4 regions of the Halomonas sp. CnH100-B genome follow, and region 2 is predicted to be linked to each of the others. Evidence: predicted binding sites of a transcription regulator. Region 2 holds the regulator's gene; each other region holds the start of a gene.
What was found. Region 2 encodes LexA, which represses DNA repair genes until DNA is damaged. Its sites were predicted from a motif close to TACTGTNTANNTANACAGTA; they were not measured.
Positions count from the first base shown of each region.

Region 1: recN (DNA repair protein RecN) is a predicted target of LexA. The motif match lies at 2,202-2,221, and genes of this name have one in related genera.
Region 3: NH398_RS03860 (S24 family peptidase) is a predicted target of LexA. The motif match lies at 2,404-2,423, and genes of this name have one in related genera.
Region 4: NH398_RS05950 (S24 family peptidase) is a predicted target of LexA. The motif match lies at 2,389-2,408, and genes of this name have one in related genera.

Region 1 covers NZ_JAMXRX010000007.1:55,256-59,466, forward strand. Annotated here, with positions in the region: gene dnaK (molecular chaperone DnaK) at 1-1,287, opposite strand, end outside; gene grpE (nucleotide exchange factor GrpE) at 1,440-2,069, opposite strand; gene recN (DNA repair protein RecN) at 2,269-3,942, shown strand; gene fur (ferric iron uptake transcriptional regulator) at 4,125-4,211, opposite strand, start outside.
Region 2 covers NZ_JAMXRX010000005.1:36,922-41,132, reverse strand. Annotated here, with positions in the region: gene purU (formyltetrahydrofolate deformylase) at 69-923, shown strand; gene NH398_RS12450 (energy-coupling factor ABC transporter permease) at 941-1,612, shown strand; gene lexA (transcriptional repressor LexA) at 1,646-2,326, opposite strand; gene NH398_RS12440 (TetR/AcrR family transcriptional regulator) at 2,553-3,230, shown strand; gene NH398_RS12435 (L,D-transpeptidase) at 3,208-3,723, shown strand; gene nagZ (beta-N-acetylhexosaminidase) at 3,809-4,211, shown strand, end outside.
Region 3 covers NZ_JAMXRX010000002.1:61,907-66,117, forward strand. Annotated here, with positions in the region: gene NH398_RS03850 (sodium ion-translocating decarboxylase subunit beta) at 1-1,155, shown strand, start outside; gene NH398_RS03855 (YigZ family protein) at 1,232-1,849, opposite strand; gene NH398_RS03860 (S24 family peptidase) at 1,879-2,334, opposite strand; gene ccmA (cytochrome c biogenesis heme-transporting ATPase CcmA) at 2,607-3,227, shown strand; gene ccmB (heme exporter protein CcmB) at 3,283-3,975, shown strand; gene NH398_RS03875 (heme ABC transporter permease) at 3,990-4,211, shown strand, end outside.
Region 4 covers NZ_JAMXRX010000002.1:501,955-506,165, forward strand. Annotated here, with positions in the region: gene NH398_RS05940 (sodium-dependent transporter) at 1-605, shown strand, start outside; gene NH398_RS05945 (Y-family DNA polymerase) at 528-1,913, opposite strand; gene NH398_RS05950 (S24 family peptidase) at 1,910-2,353, opposite strand; gene NH398_RS05955 (alpha/beta hydrolase) at 2,717-3,607, shown strand; gene NH398_RS05960 (patatin-like phospholipase family protein) at 3,636-4,211, shown strand, end outside.

The DNA of each region.
Region 1 (4,211 bases), on a different contig from region 2:
CGCGGTCGAGAAGGTTTGGGTCTTCTTGGTCGGGATGGTGGTGTTCTTGTCGATCAGCGGCGTCATCACGCCACCCAGGGTTTCGATACCCAGGGTCAGCGGGGTCACGTCGAGCAGCAGTACGTCTTTAACGTCGCCACCCAGAACACCGCCCTGAATCGCAGCACCCACGGCCACTGCTTCGTCCGGGTTCACGTCTTTACGCGCTTCTTTACCGAAGAAGTCTGCCGCTTTCTTCTGAACCATCGGCATACGGGTCTGACCGCCGACCAGAATCACTTCGTCGATTTCAGACGCGGACAGGCCTGCATCTTTCAGCGCCATTTTGCACGGCTCGAGCGAACGCTGAACCAGGTCTTCGACCAGCGACTCCAGCTTGGCACGGGTCACCTTCACGTTGAGGTGTTTCGGGCCAGTGTTGTCGGCGGTGATGTACGGCAGGTTCACGTCGGTCTGCTGCGCGCTGGAAAGCTCGATCTTGGCTTTCTCGGCGGCTTCTTTCAGACGCTGCATAGCTAGGTTGTCGCCAGACAGATCGATGCCGCTGTCCGACTTGAACTGGTCAACCAGATAGTTGATCAGCGCCAGGTCGAAATCTTCACCGCCCAGGAAGGTGTCGCCGTTGGTCGCCAACACTTCGAACTGCGTTTCGCCATCAACGTCGGCGACTTCGATGATGGAGATATCGAAGGTACCGCCACCCAGATCGTACACCGCGATGGTTTTATCACCACGGGATTTGTCCATGCCGTAGGCAAGCGCTGCGGCGGTCGGCTCGTTGATGATGCGCTTGACGTCCAGACCGGCAATGCGGCCCGCATCTTTAGTAGCCTGACGCTGGCTGTCGTTGAAGTAGGCCGGTACGGTGATGACCGCTTCGGTGACCGCTTCGCCGAGATAGTCTTCGGCGGTCTTCTTCATTTTCTTCAGCACTTCCGCGCTTACCTGCGGCGGTGCCATTTTTTTGCCTTTCACTTCTACCCACGCATCGCCGTTATCGGCTTCAGCGATTTTGTAGGGCACCATCTTGATGTCTTTTTGAACGACGTCGTCTTTGAAGCGACGGCCGATCAGACGCTTGATGGCGTAAAGGGTGTTTTCCGGGTTGGTCACGGCCTGGCGCTTGGCGGCCTGACCTACCAGGGTTTCGCCGTCGTCGGTGTAGGCAATGATGGAAGGCGTGGTACGACCGCCTTCGGCGTTTTCAATGACTTTAGCGCTGTCACCATCGAGCACGGCCACACAAGAGTTAGTGGTGCCCAGGTCGATACCAATAATGCGTCCCATAGCAAAAACCTCGAATTCGGTTGAAACAAAACTGATGTTTTACGCCGCTGTTACTTACTTGGCGTCTGCGGGTTTTCCCGCGGGTTGCCCTTTATTTGGGGGCCGCTTGCAGCATTTCAAGGGCTTTTTTTACTGCAATGCGTCAACGCGGCTTAATTCGCTTTTTGGCTGACCACGACCATGGCAGGGCGCACGAGGCGGCCGTTCAGCAGATAGCCCTTCTGCATCACATCCATCACAGTGTTGGGGTCGAGCTCTGGGTTCGGCACCATCGCCATGGCTTCATGCACCTGTGGGTCGAAGGGCTCGCCCTGGGGCTCGATGCTTTCGACGCCAAATTTGCTCAGCACGTCTAGCTGCATTTTGAGGGTCATGGAGACACCTTCACGATGCACGTCGGACGCGTCGTCCTGCATGCTTTCCAAGGCTTTCTCAAGGCTATCCACCACGGGCAACAGCTCTTTGACGAACTTCTCCAGGGCAAACTTGCGCGCTTTTTCGGCTTCTTGCTCCGCCCGGCGGCGAACGTTTTGAGCCTCGGCAGCGGCGCGCAGCGCTTGGTCTTTGGCTTCCGCTAGGCTCTGCTCCAGCTCTTCTACCTGGGCGGCCAACACGTCGGCTTCGGGGCTGCCGGCGCTGCCTTCCAGCGGCGCATCGTCATCGATCAGCCCTTCCAGCTCGCCTTCCACCAACCGCTCCTCGGCAGATTGGTCGATGACCTCTGCTTCCTGCTCTTGGCGTGCCAGCTCATCTTCCAACGGGGTTTGCGGTTCTTTTGCCATGCCTTGCTCCTGAAATAAGTAACGGTGCCGGTGGCGGCCACCTGAGTTAAGTAGCGGGTGTTAACCACGTATGCAGCCTATATGGGGGCCATAAAAGCCATCTCAAGAGGGGCATTGAAGTGAGTTATCGACTACTGTATAAAACAACAATTATTGGATAAGTATCCAGCTTCTGTGCCGCACCGCCTCAGGAGGTCTTATGCTTACGCAGCTAGCGATCCAAGACTACGCGATCGTTGATCGTCTCGAACTCGACCTGACCCGGGGCATGACCGCCATTACGGGCGAAACTGGGGCGGGTAAATCCATTCTGTTGGGTGCCCTGGGGCTCTGCCTGGGCGAGCGCGCCGATGCGGGTAGCGTGCGCCACGGCTGCGAGCGAACCGATCTCTCCGCCCGTTTCGATATTCAGCATCTGCCCGCCGCTACCGAATGGCTGGTGGCCCGCGAACTGCCCGCCGACGAGTGCCTGCTGCGCCGCGTGGTCACTGCCAACGGCCGCTCCAAGGCGTGGATCAACGGCCACCCGGCGACCATTGCCGATTTGAAATCCCTCGGCGAACAGTTGATTCAGATTCATGGCCAGCATGCCCACCAAGCCTTGATGCGGGAAGAGACGCACTTGGCGCTACTGGATGATTACGCCGGACTTCGCGAACGCAGCCAGCAGCTCGCCGAGACGTTCCGCGAGTGGCGCAGCGCTCGCCGTCGGCTGAAAAAACTCAGTGAAGAGGGCAGCGAAGTCGAGGCCAAACGCCAACTGCTGCGCTATCAAGTCGAGGAGCTGGATCAGCTAGGCCTTGCCGAAGGCGAGCTGCAAACCTTGGAAGAGGAGCAGCACACCCTGGCCCACGCCGAAGAGACCCTGCGTGAAACCCAGTTTGCCGCCGACTGCTGCGAAAGCGATGAAGGGGGCGCCCTGTCGCTTCTCAACCAAGCCTACGCCCACCTGAGCGCACTGCCCGGCAGCGATAAAGGCACGCTTGCCAACACGCTTACCATGTTGAGCGATGCACGCATTCAAGTCGAAGAAGCCGCCAGTGAGCTGCACCGACTGGCCAGCACTACCGAACTGGACCCAGAGCGGCTGGCGTGGGTAGAGGAGCGGATGGGCGACGTACACCGCATTGCCCGTAAGCACCACGTCGCTCCCGAAGAGATTTGTGCGCTGCATGCCCAACTCAAACAGGAAGTGGCGCAGCTCGAAGCCAGCGATGACGATCTAGAAGCCCTCAGCAGCCAAGTGGCCGAGTACCGCGAGCGTTACCGCAGCGAGGCCAAGCAGCTCACCGAAGCACGTCAGAAGGCCGCCGTGCGTCTGGGCAAAGAGGTACAGCAGCAGTTGGCCTTCTTGGCCATGGGCAAAGCACGCTTCGAAGTGGACGTTACCCCGCGCGAAACGCCTTCCCCCGAGGGCTTGGACCATGTGCAATTCCTGATCAGCGCCAACCCGGGCCAACCTGCCCGGCCGCTCACCAAGGTCGCTTCCGGGGGCGAGCTGTCGCGCATCAGCTTGGCCATTCAAGTGGTGGCGGCGTCGCATTCGACGATTCCGAGCCTCGTCTTCGATGAAGTGGACGTGGGTATTTCTGGGGCAACGGCGGAAATCGTCGGCCAACTGCTGCGAAAGCTGGGGGAAAACGGTCAGGTGATGACCGTGACCCACCTGCCTCAAGTGGCCGCTCAAGCGCACCAGCATCTGCACATCGAAAAGCGCGCCAAGCGAGACACCACGCTCACCCACATGGCGCTGCTGGACGAGCGCGGCCGGATCAGCGAGCTGGCGCGTATGCTGGGCGGCGTGACGCTGTCCGACCAAACCCTGGCCCATGCGCGGGAAATGCTTCACGCCAGCCAGCGCCCGCCCCACTAACTCCCAGGGTCTCTAACGCCCAGGCATCTATCTCCCCGGCATCCAAGCCCACGCCACCTGACTCGCGCAGGTGGCACAGCGTACCTAGGCCTGCGTTGAATACAAAACGCCCCCAGGGCGCCAGTGATACGTTCACTCGCACTTTGGGGGCGTTTTTACACGGCGTTGCGCTTAACGATTCGCTATTTGCGATTCGTTGGGCCGCTATCCTGGCGTGTCACATCAGACCCGCGAGGGCGAACGTACAGCACCAGGGCATGGTCCACTAG
Region 2 (4,211 bases):
ACAGAGTTTACCTGCCGCCCGGCAGGTGCTTGGCGAGCGTGCCGTTAAATACGTTAAGAGTGTTTGTGATGTCTCATTATTACCGGTTAGTTGTTTCCTGCCCAGACCAAGTGGGCATTGTGGCGCGTGTCTCAAGCTTTATTGCTCAGCAGGGTGGTTCCATTACCGAGGCAAGCCAGCACTCGGATTTAGAGACTGGCCGCTTTTTCATGCGTTATGAAATTCTGGCGGACTCACTCGGCATGTCGGCAGAGGCGCTGCGTACCGCGTTCGAACCCGTCGCTGCGGAGTTCGATATGCAGTGGTCGCTGGTGGATACCGAGAAACGCCGCCGCGTGGTGTTGATGGTATCCCGAGAGTCTCACTGTTTGGTCGACTTGCTCTACCGCTGGCAGGCAGGGGAGTTGGATTGCGATATCGTCGGCGTGATTTCCAACCATGACGATATGCGTTCGCTCACCGAGTGGTACGGTATTCCCTACCATCATGTGCCGGTCGATCCTGCCAACAAACAGCTGGCGTTCGATCAGGTGCAAGAGCGGATCGACGCGGCCCGTGCAGACTGTGTCGTGCTGGCCCGCTATATGCAAATACTGCCGCCCTCGCTGTGCGAGCGCTATGCAGGTCGAGTCATCAACATCCACCACAGCTTCCTGCCGTCGTTTGCCGGTGCCAAGCCCTACCATCAAGCCTATGAGCGGGGCGTGAAGCTGATCGGTGCGACATGCCACTACGTGACCGAAGAGCTGGACGCCGGGCCGATCATCGAGCAAGACATTCATCGGGTCAGCCACTGTCATACGCCTACCGACCTCGTTCGGTTTGGTCGCGACGTGGAGAAAGCGGTGCTGGCTCGCGGCTTGCGTTGGCACTTGGAAGATCGCGTACTCATCCACGGTAATAAGACGGTCGTCTTTAGTTAATCGATTCTGGGGGCGCTATGTCCTTTGCACAAAGCGTATTGGCACCGTGGGCGCTCGTGATGAGTGGGTTGTTGTCACTGGGTGTGATGGGCTGGTGCGTTTGGCTGCGCCCCTGGCAACCTCTTCTGGATGATCCGGCGCTTCAGCACCGCTGGCTGGCCGCAACCCTGATCGTCATGCTGTTTTGGCAGCTACGCGCGCAAGCGGTGGATTGGCTGACGCTGCATTTGGTCTTTACGGTGCTGATGACGCTGGTATTCAAAATGCCGTTAGCGCTTATCAGCAACCTGATGATCAACGTTGCCATGGTGGCGATTGGACGAAACGACTGGGCCCTGCTGGGGGCAAACGTGCTGGTCACCGGCATCGTACCTGCCATGGTGACAGGCGTAGTGTGGCGGCTGGTTGATCGCCGGCTGCCGGATAATTTGATGGTCTTTCTGTTTGCCTGCGGCTTTTTTGGTGCGGCGCTGTCGACATTGGGGGGTGGACTGTCGGCGGTGGCGCTCATCCTCATGGCGGGCACTGACCCTGAAGCCGTGTATCTGGCTCAAGAGTATGCCCGCTTTTTACCGCTGCTGATGCCTTCCGAGGCCTTTATTACGGGGATGCTGCTCAGCATCCTGCTGGTCTACCATCCGAACTGGGTGGCCACGTTCAATGACCACCGTTATATCGACTCCCAGTAACGCAGGCGAGTGTATGCAGAGCGTCGGTGAGGATCAGCCCAGTGCCTGACCGTTGCCTCCACGAATTACCCCAACGCCGACGCCTTCGATATCCAGTTGCTGCGTGCGCAGATCGATCTCGATGGGGGCAAAGTCGGCGTTCTCGGCAATCAACGTCACTTGATGCCCCTGGCGTTTAAAACGCTTGACCGTGACTTCGTCTTCTAGTCGTGCTACCACGATCTGACCATCCCGCACGCGGTCGGTACGGTGAACGGCCAGTAAGTCGCCTTCCAAAATGCCGACATCTTTCATGGAGAGGCCGCGTACCCGCAATAAATAATCGGCCTTGGGAGTGAAGTACTCGGCAGGCAACGGGCAGTAACGGTCAATGTGCTCGGCGGCCAGAATCGGGCTGCCAGCGGCCACTTCACCAATCACGGGCAATCCGTTGGGGAGAGGGTCAGCGGCGACCGATGCTGTGGCAGGGGCTGGCGTATCGGCAGGTTCCAGCGGCTCTTGATTAGGCAGACGGATCCCACGGGACGTATTACGAATAATGCGAATGGCCCCCTTGCGCTCTAACGCGCGCAGGTGCTCTTCCGCTGCATTGGGAGAGCGGAAGCCAAGCGCTTTGGCGATTTCGGCGCGCGTTGGCGGATAACCCAGCTCACCCATGGTCTTAACGATGAAATCAAATACGTGCTGCTGACGTGCTGTGAGTGGACGCGACATACCAAACTCCAAAACAGTGAAAAGACAGTAGCTACATGTCGGCTTAATCAGTATGTGGTTAAGTATACAGTATGTTGCTCTGTCCAGTACATGGCGAGGACCACGAAAGCTAGACAAACATGAAACCCGTCAATGACTAGGCACGAATTGGATAAGAGATTGAGCCAGCAAAGCGAATGGCATAGTATTCAGCGTTGTTTAAAACACCTGTTTTTTGGAGGGCGTTATGGCCCAGTCGGATACGGTAACGCGTATTTTGGATACGGCAGAGGTGCTATTTGCAGAGCGAGGCTTTGCCGAGACGTCGCTGCGCAATATCACTAGCAAGGCGCGGGTCAATTTGGCCGCCGTGAATTACCACTTTGGTTCCAAAAAGGCGCTGATTCAAGCGGTGTTCGCCCGCTATCTCGATCCGTTCTCGGCGCGCTTTCATACCGCACTGGATGAACTAGAGGCGCGCTACCAGGGCCAGCCGATTCCCCTAGAAGTGTTGCTGGAAACCATGGCGACCACGGTGCTCGCCGTTCCCGCCGAGCGCAATAGCTTAAAAGTGTTCATGCGACTGCTAGGGTTGGCCTACAGCCAAGCGCAGGGACATTTGAGGCGTTACATCCAGCAGCAGTATGGTGATGTGTTCACCCGTTTTACGGAGCTGGTGCGCAAAGCGACGCCGGATCTGCCGGACGCCGAGCGCTTCTGGCGGCTACACTTTATGTTAGGAACGGTAATATTCACGCTGTCAGGGCTGGATGCACTGCGCGATATTGCTGCCAAGGATTATCAAGAGCAGGTCACGGTGCGTGATTTGGTGCGACGGCTGCGTCCTGTCGTAGTGGCAGCCATGAATGCACCGTTACCCGCTGTGGTTGAAGAGGGTCACCATGGTAACGCCCAAGCTAGCTGAGCTGCCGCCAACACGCGGGGGTTGGATAGAGATCGATACCCAGCGCCAGAGGCTGTGCTGGTGGCAAGGGAACGACATTCAGCATGAGTGTGCGATTTCGACGGGGCTGGCAGGCGTGGGGCAGGAAGAGGGTAGCGGTCAAACACCGCTTGGCTGGCACTATGTGCGAGCGTCGATTGGCCGCGGTTGTCCGGATAATGCCGTGTTTCGTGGTCGCCGCTGGACAGGCGAAGTCTTTTCGCCAGAGCTTGCGGCCGCGCACCCCTCGCGCGACTGGATTTTGACGCGCATTCTATGGCTGTGCGGGTTGGAGCGGGGTGTGAACCGCGGAGGGAGCGTGGATTCCCAGCGGCGCTATATTTATCTGCACGGTACCCCCGAGGACCAGCCCATGGGCGAGGCCGCTTCTCACGGTTGCATACGCCTGCGCAATGACGATTTACACTTATTATTCGACCATGCCCAGCCCGGTACGCCGGTTTGGCTTCATTAAGCCCATAGATGCGGCGTCCTGCCAGAATTTTGACACGCTAAGCGGTTAGTCTAGAATGGCGCCCTTTTTTGTTGGACTCACCACCATGACGCAACCCATCGGCCCGGTCATGCTTGACCTAGAAGGGCCACAGTTATCCAACGCGGAAAAGCGCCTGCTAAAAGATCCCGCCGTGGGCGGTGTGATTCTGTTTGCCCGTAACGTCGAAGACGCTTATCAAGTTCGCAAGCTGTGCGAGAGCATTCGGCGTGTGAGAGGCGATTTGCTACTGGGGATCGATCAAGAGGGGGGACGTGTCCAGCGAATCAAGCAGGGCGTTACCCGGTTGCCCGCCATGGCGCGTCTTGGGGAGCTGTTCGCCAGCGACCCAGTAGCAGGTTTGAACCTCGCCAAAGATACCGGCTGGCTGTTAGGCATGGAAATGGCCGCCTGCGGTCTGGATATTAGCTTCGCTCCCGTATTGGACGTGGAAAGTGGCGTGTCAAGCG
Region 3 (4,211 bases), on a different contig from region 2:
CCCGAGGCCGGTTTGGCGATTTCGGCGTTGGATCAAGCCATTGAAGTAGCCAAGCCCGCCGTGCTTGAGCAAATGGCGGCGGCGCTGGGCGCGACGCTGGACCCGCTGGCCGGTGTCGAGGGTTGGCGCGAGACCCTCAAGGCCATTGCCCACGACTCGGCCGCGCCGGATCAGCTGCGCGCTGCCAAAGACGTGGCGGTGAGCGTCGGCTACAGCGATGGCATGCTCTATAACTTCTACAAGGTCGCCATTGGCTCGGGCATTGCGCCGCTGCTGATCTTCATGGGCGTTGGAGCGATGACCGACTTCGGCCCGCTGCTGGCCAACCCGCGCACACTGTTCCTGGGGGCGGCGGCGCAGTTCGGTATCTTTGCCACGCTGTTTGGCGCGGTGCTGCTGACGTCCATGGGCATCATGGATTTCTCGCTCAATCAGGCGGCGGCGATTGGTATCATCGGCGGGGCGGATGGTCCGACCTCGATCTACGTTTCCAGCGTGCTGGCGCCTGAGTTGCTAGGGGCGATTGCCGTCGCTGCCTATGCCTACATGGCACTGGTGCCGTTGATCCAACCGCCGATCATGCGCCTGCTGACCACCGAAAAAGAGCGCAAGATCACCATGACGCAGCTGCGTCCGGTCTCCAAGCTCGAAAAAGTGGTCTTCCCACTGATGCTTTTGATTGCTGTCGCGCTGTTTCTGCCGGACGCAGCGCCGCTGCTGGGCATGTTCTGCTTCGGCAACCTGATGCGTGAGTGTGGGGTAGTGGAGCGCCTCTCCGATACCGCGCAAAATGCGCTGATCAATATCGTCACGATCATTCTGGGTCTGTCGGTAGGGTCTAAGCTGATGGCGGAGAGCTTTTTGGCGTTCGAAACCCTAGGGATTCTGGGCCTGGGGATCGTGGCGTTCGGTATCGGCACCGCCGCCGGTGTCTTGATGGCCAAGCTGATGAACCTGGTCAGCAAAATGCCCATCAACCCGTTGATTGGCGCGGCAGGTGTGTCTGCCGTGCCGATGGCGGCGCGCGTGGCGAATAAGGTCGGTCTGGAAGCGAACCCGCACAACTTCCTGCTGATGCATGCCATGGGGCCGAACGTGGCTGGGGTCATCGGTTCGGCGGTGGCTGCCGGGGTAATGATCAAGTACCTGGGCTAGGCGGCTCGTTAGACAGCACGCCTGCCGCTCTAGAACGCGGCTTACCGAGCAAGCGCTTGTGTAAGCCGCGTTTTTTTTATATTTGCTGTAGCTCAATGGCTGTTTTAAGACGATTTTCTAGGCCGCTGATATCCAGCTCGACATCCCGTGGCCAGCCGATGGTCAAACTCACGCCGTTGCCATCGTACGCCGCCTGTTGTACGGGCAGGCCCTGCTCGTCGCACCAAGCCCGGGCTTGCGCCTCGTGGGCGAAGCTAACTTTCAGCTCATAGAGATCCCGCTCGACGACTTCCCGGGTGGGCAGCGTTTCGAGCCCGGCATTCACCGCCTGCGCATAGGCGCGGGCTAACCCGCCGGTGCCGAGCTTGGTGCCGCCAAAGTAGCGAATCACCACACAGCCAATCTCGCCGAGTTGGCTGCCCTGCAGCGCCTGAAACATGGGGCGCCCTGCGGTGCCGCCCGGTTCACCATCGTCAGAAAAACCGATGTGGGTTTGCTCGCCAGGCGGGCCTGCGATGAAGGCTGTACAGTGATGGCTGGCATTCGGATGGGCGGCTTTGGCCGCGTGTAGCAGCGTGTCGAAGGCGTCGGTGGTCGGGGCGTGGCACACCCAGGTCAAAAACTGACTCTTCTCGACGTCGATCTCGGCGGTGTGCCATGTATCAAGGGCTAAATCAGGAACTCGAAAACGCAACTAGGACTCCCGGCAGGGTGGATGACCAGTTAGTGATGCCGGGGGTCCGTGGCGTGTTGGGCCACGCCCATCACCATGCCCAGCACCTGAATATCACAATTATGCAGGAAGAGATCGGGCATGGCTGCATCTTCCGGCCATAAATGAATGCCCAGGCGACTAATGGAGAGCTGTTTTAGCGTTACCTCGCGCTGGTTGATCGTCGCAACGGCGGTCTCTTGATGAGCGTCGTGCTGGTGACGGTGAATGATGATGACATCGCCGTCGAACAGGTTGCAGTCGCGCATGCGGTCACCGCGAATACGCAGGGCGTAGGTGTTGCGACGTGTGACGCGAGGGGGTGTGCACGCTTGGCGCGTGTGTGAGGAAGCGCTGCGAGACGCTAACGGGTGAGGCGTCGATGGCGCTACCGGTTGAGACAGCGTCTGAGGGGATACGTAAGAAGGGACGTGAGACGTTACCCGAGAGGATAGGCAGGTCGTCATAGTGTGTTCTCCCATGCAGCGCCCGTTGCCAAGGCGTTTGATTGAGTCGATACCTGTTGTTTTATTCTGTGGTGTCTATTCATACAGTGGTTACAGTATAAGCCTGTTTTTGCATACAGTGCTAGTCCTGTCTTTCGCTTGGCTCATCCGAAAGACGCTTAAGCCCGCATGGCTCTGGACCACGCTGCGACCCAAGACCGCAGAGCCCGACTGGCGGGAAAGGGCCTTTCCGTGTAGAGTTCGACCCAAAATCAATGTGCCTGGAGTGTCTTTTGAGCCTGTGCCTGCAAGCCCGACAATTGGCCTGTGAACGTGATGACCGTTGGCTGTTTGAAGGGCTCGATCTCGATATTCAAAGCGGCGAGATTGTGCGCATTGAAGGCCCCAACGGCAGCGGCAAGACGACCCTGCTGAAAATACTCTCTGGCCAATTAACCGATTACCGTGGCGAGCTTTACTGGAATGGCGAACCCATGCGCCAAGCCCGTGAACATTTTCTCGCTAATTTACTCTATTTAGGTCATGCCCCCGGTGTGAAGGCAGGTCTTTCGCCGCTGGAGAATTTAGCTTGGTATCAAGCGCTTAGCGGAGAAAAGGGCAGCGAGCCCGTACGAGAGGCGGCGTTGGCTGCCGTTGGGCTCGCCGGCTTCGAAGACGTGCCTGCCGGGCAGCTGTCCGCCGGGCAGCAGCGGCGTGTAGCGCTGGCGCGTTTGACCCTAACCCAGCGCGCGCTGTGGGTGCTCGACGAGCCTTTCACCGCGATCGATCGTCAAGGGGTGGCAGCGCTAGAAGCGCAGCTGGTGGCCCACGCGCAGTCTGGCGGCTGTGTGTTGGTCACTACGCACCATGCGCTGACCGAGTCACCCGTGCTTAGGCGTATTCAGCTGGGGTAAGAAGGAGACAGCGTTGCAACGTTCACACGCTCAACGGAGCACTCCCGAGGTGGTCATGCATGCCCCCCAGGGCGGTTTGATGGTGGCCATCAAGGCGACGCTTAAGCGCGACCTCACCCTGATGCTGCGCCGTCGTGGCGAAGTGCTCAATCCGCTGGTGTTCTTTGCCCTGGTGATTACCCTGTTTCCCATAGGGATTTCACCGGATCCAGAGCTGTTGGCAAGCATTGCGCCGGGGCTGTTATGGGTGGCCGCACTGCTCGCCGCCCTGCTTTCGCTGGATAGCCTGTTTCGCAGCGACTACGACGATGGCAGCCTTGAGCAGCTATTACTGGCCCCCCAGCCGCTGGCAGCGCTGGGGTTGGCAAAAGTGGCGGTACACTGGCTGCTGACCGGTCTGCCGCTCGCGCTCATGGCGCCCCTCTTGGGCATCATGCTGTCGCTTCCAGCGGGAAGCTACGCCGTGCTAGCGCTGTCGTTGGCACTCGGTACGGCCAGCTTGAGCCTGATCGGTGCCATCGGTGCCGCATTGACGGTGGGGCTAGCGCGGGGCGGTGTGCTGCTATCGCTGCTGGTGCTGCCGCTCTATATACCAGTACTAATTTTCGGCGCAGGTGCCGTACAGGCCGCGATTTTTGGCGATGGAATAGCCGCGCATTTGGCGATTCTAGGGGCCCTGTTAGCGCTGGCGCTGATGCTGGCACCCTGGGCCATTGCGGCATCGCTGCGCATCAGCATTAACGGTTAGAGGACGGGAACACCATGTGGGCCTTTATCAACAAACTGAGATCCCCCAAATGGTTCTATGCCATTAGCGCCAAGCTGCAGCCGTTTTTCTGGGTGGCAGCAACGTTGCTGCTGCTGGTCGGCACCGTTTGGGGGTTGGTCTTTGCACCGGCGGATTACCAGCAGGGCAATAGTTTTCGCATCATTTATGTCCACGTCCCTGCGGCGTTTCTAGCGCAGTCCATTTTCGTTTCCATG
Region 4 (4,211 bases), on a different contig from region 2:
CCGGCGAAGGCCCAGGGCTGATCTTCATGAGCTTGCCGCTGGCGTTCCAAGCAATGCCCATGGGGACGCTCTTCGGCGTGCTGTTCTTCTTGATGCTCTCCATGGCCGCGCTCACGTCGTCGATCTCCATGGTGGAAGCGACGGTCTCGTGGCTGTGCGATAACAAAGGCATGAGCCGTAAGTCGGCTGCTTGGGCCACCGGCATCGTACTGTGGCTGATCAGCACGCTGGCGATGCTGTCGTTCAACCTGGGCGCCGACTGGACGATGGCGGGCAAGAACGTCTTTGACTGGCTGGATTACCTCACCTCCCGCTGGATGATGCCGCTGGGCGGTCTGGGCATGGTGCTGTTGGCGGGCTTCGTATTGAAAAGCGAGACGTTCCGCGACGAGCTGGGGCTAGCGCCGCTGCCCTATGCGCTGTGGTTGGCCATGGTGCGCTACGTCAGCCCGCTGGGCATTTTGGTGATCTTTGTCGATGCCTTGGGCCTGTATCAGGTCTCGTTTGCCGCCCATTGGCCGGTGCTGCTAGCGCTGCTGGTACTCATTGCCGTGATCGGTGAAGCCATTAGCCCGCGTCTTCGCCAAGCGCTTTCCGCCCGCTAAGCGCTGTTTTTCTCGCCTTGCCCTGGCGTCGGCAATCGCGCCAGGGTGAGTACCTGCCTCCATTAACTCCTCCCAGCACGTGGTGTAACGCCTGGAACGATGCGCGCAGCGCAGTTGCCAAGGCGCGTCGGCATCGGTCATGCCAAAGCGCAGCGTGCCTTGCCCCATCTTTTGGTTGATGGCGTCGACCGTCTTCATCAGCTGCGGGTGCGCCTTGGTCGTGGGCTGCAGCAAAGAGAGCTGGTACTGCTGCGCATCCACCAAGTCCAGCAGCATGACGCCGGCTTTCATGAATGTGTAGCCGGGGCGATACATCTGATCGAGCCCTTCACGCACGGCTTCTAGAATGAGGCGGGTATCGTCAGTGGGCGCAGCGAGGGGAATCATCGCGCTGGGCGAGAGCTGCGGCTGGTCTTTGCGATGGCGATTGGTGTTTAAAAACAGCATCACCGCGCGGGCCAGACTGCCTTGCTGGCGCAATTTTTCGGCACTTCGCTGGGCGTGACGGCGTAGGGCGGCGTGCAGCTCCTCTTTTACGCCGGTGGATTGGCCGAACGAGCGGGAGGTCATGATGCGCTGGCGGGGCTGCTCCACGGCGTTCATCTCTAGGCAGGGCGTACCGCGTAGCTCCAGCGCGGTGCGTGCCAGTACCACAGAAAAGCGTTTGCGCAGCTGCTTGGGGTCGCACTCGCGCAGATCCCAGGCAGTGCGAATGCCACTGACCGCTAGCCGCTCCGCCAAGCGCCGACCGACGCCCCATACCTCGCTAACGGCCAGTTGTCTCAGCACTACCTGCGTGGTAAGGCTCTCGCCGTGAAGCAAGCACACTCCCTCGTAATGCGGCTGCTTTTTGGCCACGTGGTTGGCAAGCTTGGCTAGCGTGTGTGTCGGCGCAAGGCCCACGCACACGGGCAGCCCTAAATGGCGACGAATACGGCGGCGCAGCGCTGCACCGATGGCTTGGCACTGGGCGTCGTCGAAGCCATCCAGGTAGATAAACATCTCATCGATGGAGTAGGGGGCAACCTCCGGACAGGCGTCGCGCAGCAGTTGGGCAAGTCTCGCCGACATATCGCCATACAGCTCGTAGTTGGAAGAGAGCAGATGAATCGCCCCACGGCGGCGTAGCCCCTCTAACTGGTACGCGGGCGTGCCCATGGCGATCTCCATGGCTTTCATCTCCTCCGAGCGGGCAATCACACAGCCGTCGTTATTCGACATCACGCCAACCGGCTTGCCCTCTAGCGCGGGGTTGAACACCCGCTCGCAGGAGACATAGAAGTTATTGGCATCCACTAACCCGATCATGGCAAGTACTCGTGAATGACGGCGCGCACCACGCCCCATAGCTGGCAGTCAGTGCCTTCTAGCGGCAGCGGCGGATAGTGGGGGTGGGCAGAGCAGAGGTGGGGCGTGCCGCGATATAGTGCGTAGCGCTTGATCAGCACTTCCTCGTCGAACATGGCCACGAGGATATGCCCTAAGCGGGGCGTCACGCTGCGGTCGACGACCAGTAAATCGCCTTCGAAGATTCCCCAGCCCTCCATGCTGTCGCCGGTGGCGGTGAGGTAAAACGTTTGGGTGGGGTGTTTGATCAGCCGCGCATTGAGATCGAGGGTGCGCGGCTCGTAATCTTGGGCGGGGGAGGGAAAGCCGCTAATGCCGGCGCGGCCCGTTTGGGGAGGAAACGGCAGCGGCTGAGACGTTAACGGCAAGGCTGTCGCAACGGGGGCGAGTTGAGACGGCATCGTCGGTATCCTCAAGAATAAATAGTGTGTTTATATACAGTATATATAAACAGTATTTATTCACGAGGCAAAAATTGCAAGCACTGCCCTTAGCGAGCCAGCCACAGCCCCACGACCAAAGCACTGATGACTGTAATAAAGAACACAAGGTTGCGAACGCGGGTATCGCGGCGAGGTTTCATGGCAATCTCCATCAAAAAATGAACGGCGTCGTGGCCCATGGCCGCGTAAAAGCAGCACAAGCGCTGCGCCGAGCATGGTAACGTTTGAGCCACAACGTTTGCACCGCAATGTTTGCATCGTAATGTTCACATTTAGGCGCATCATCAGACGCGCCAGATTTTCGCAGTGAGACCCATTGTTATGAACGACGCTTCCCGAGTAGGCGCGGCGCCTCAGCCGCTTTCGTTGGCCGGTGGGCGGTTGGCGGCATTGAGCTGGGGGCAGTACGACGCACCCACCTGGCTGGCGCTGCATGGTTGGCTGGATAATGCCGCCAGCTTTACACGCTTGGCCCCACGCTTGGTGAGCGCGCTGGGCATTCGCATCGTGGCGATCGATTTTCGAGGCCACGGGCACTCCGCTCATGCCCCGACTGGCAGCGACTACGCGCTTTGGGACTACACCCACGATGTGCTGGATGCCATGGATGCCCTAGGCCTCGAGCAGACCACGCTGCTGGCGCACTCCATGGGCGCGGCGGTCTCTTGCTTGGTCGCGGCCGCGCTGCCGGAAAAAGTAGCGCGACTGATTTTGCTGGACGGGTTGGGCGCGCTCAATACGTCGGCAGAAGAGACGGCCAGCCAACTGCGTAAAGGCATCATCGCTCACCGGCGCTCCTCGTCTCGCACACCGCGCTACCCCGACCTGGAAAGTGCCATTGCGGCCCGGGTGGCGGGCGGCGTCACGCCGTTGGATAGCATCACCGCCACGCCGCTGGTCGAGCGTAATACTCAAGCCACGGCCGATGGCAAAGTGCAAATGCGTACCGACAGCCGCCTGCTCAAGCCCTCTCTGGTGCGCTTTACACCGCCGCAAGTGCTAGCGGTACTGAGCGAGATTCGCGCACCGGTGCTATTGATAGAAGGAGAGCAGGGCATTTTGGGCGAGCGTGCCTGGGCAGCCCAGGCGCGGCAGGCGGTGCCGCAGCTCACTCGGCACGTGCTGGCTGGCGGTCACCATTTGCATTTGGAGCCGCAGGCCGTCGAGCGCGTGGCCGAGGTGATTTGCCGGGAAGGCCACACGGCCAGTTAACGTTGGAACACAATACCGACGTGTGCGTATGAGACACCATGCCAAAAAGGAGGGGCAGAACGTGGTTAGCCAGTTGACGGGGAGAGCGTTGGGGAGCGGTCGTAAAGTGGCCCTGGTGCTGGGGAGCGGCGGTGCAAGAGGGTACGCCCATATCGGTGTGATCGAAGCGCTGGAGGCCCGAGGCTTCGAGATCATTTCGATTGCCGGGTGCTCCATGGGTGCGCTGATCGGTGGCATTTATGCCTCGGGCAAGCTGCCGGAGTACCGCGAGTGGGTGTGCAACCTCGACTACTTGGACGTGCTAAAGCTGGTCGACGTGACCTGGAGCCCCATGGGGGCGATGCGCGCCAATAAAGTGATGAGCAAATTGGAAGAGTTAGTGGGCGACCGACTGATCGAAGATCTGCCCATCCCGGTGACCACCGTGGCGACGGACTTGGTGCGCCAACGCGAAGTCTGGTTTCAAAACGGCCCGCTGCTGCGAGCCATTCGCGCCTCGATTGCCGTGCCTGGGGTGATTACGCCGGTCCACATCGGCGAGCAGGTGCTGGTGGATGGCGGGCTGCTCAACCCGCTCCCCATGATGCCGATTCTCGCCGCCCAC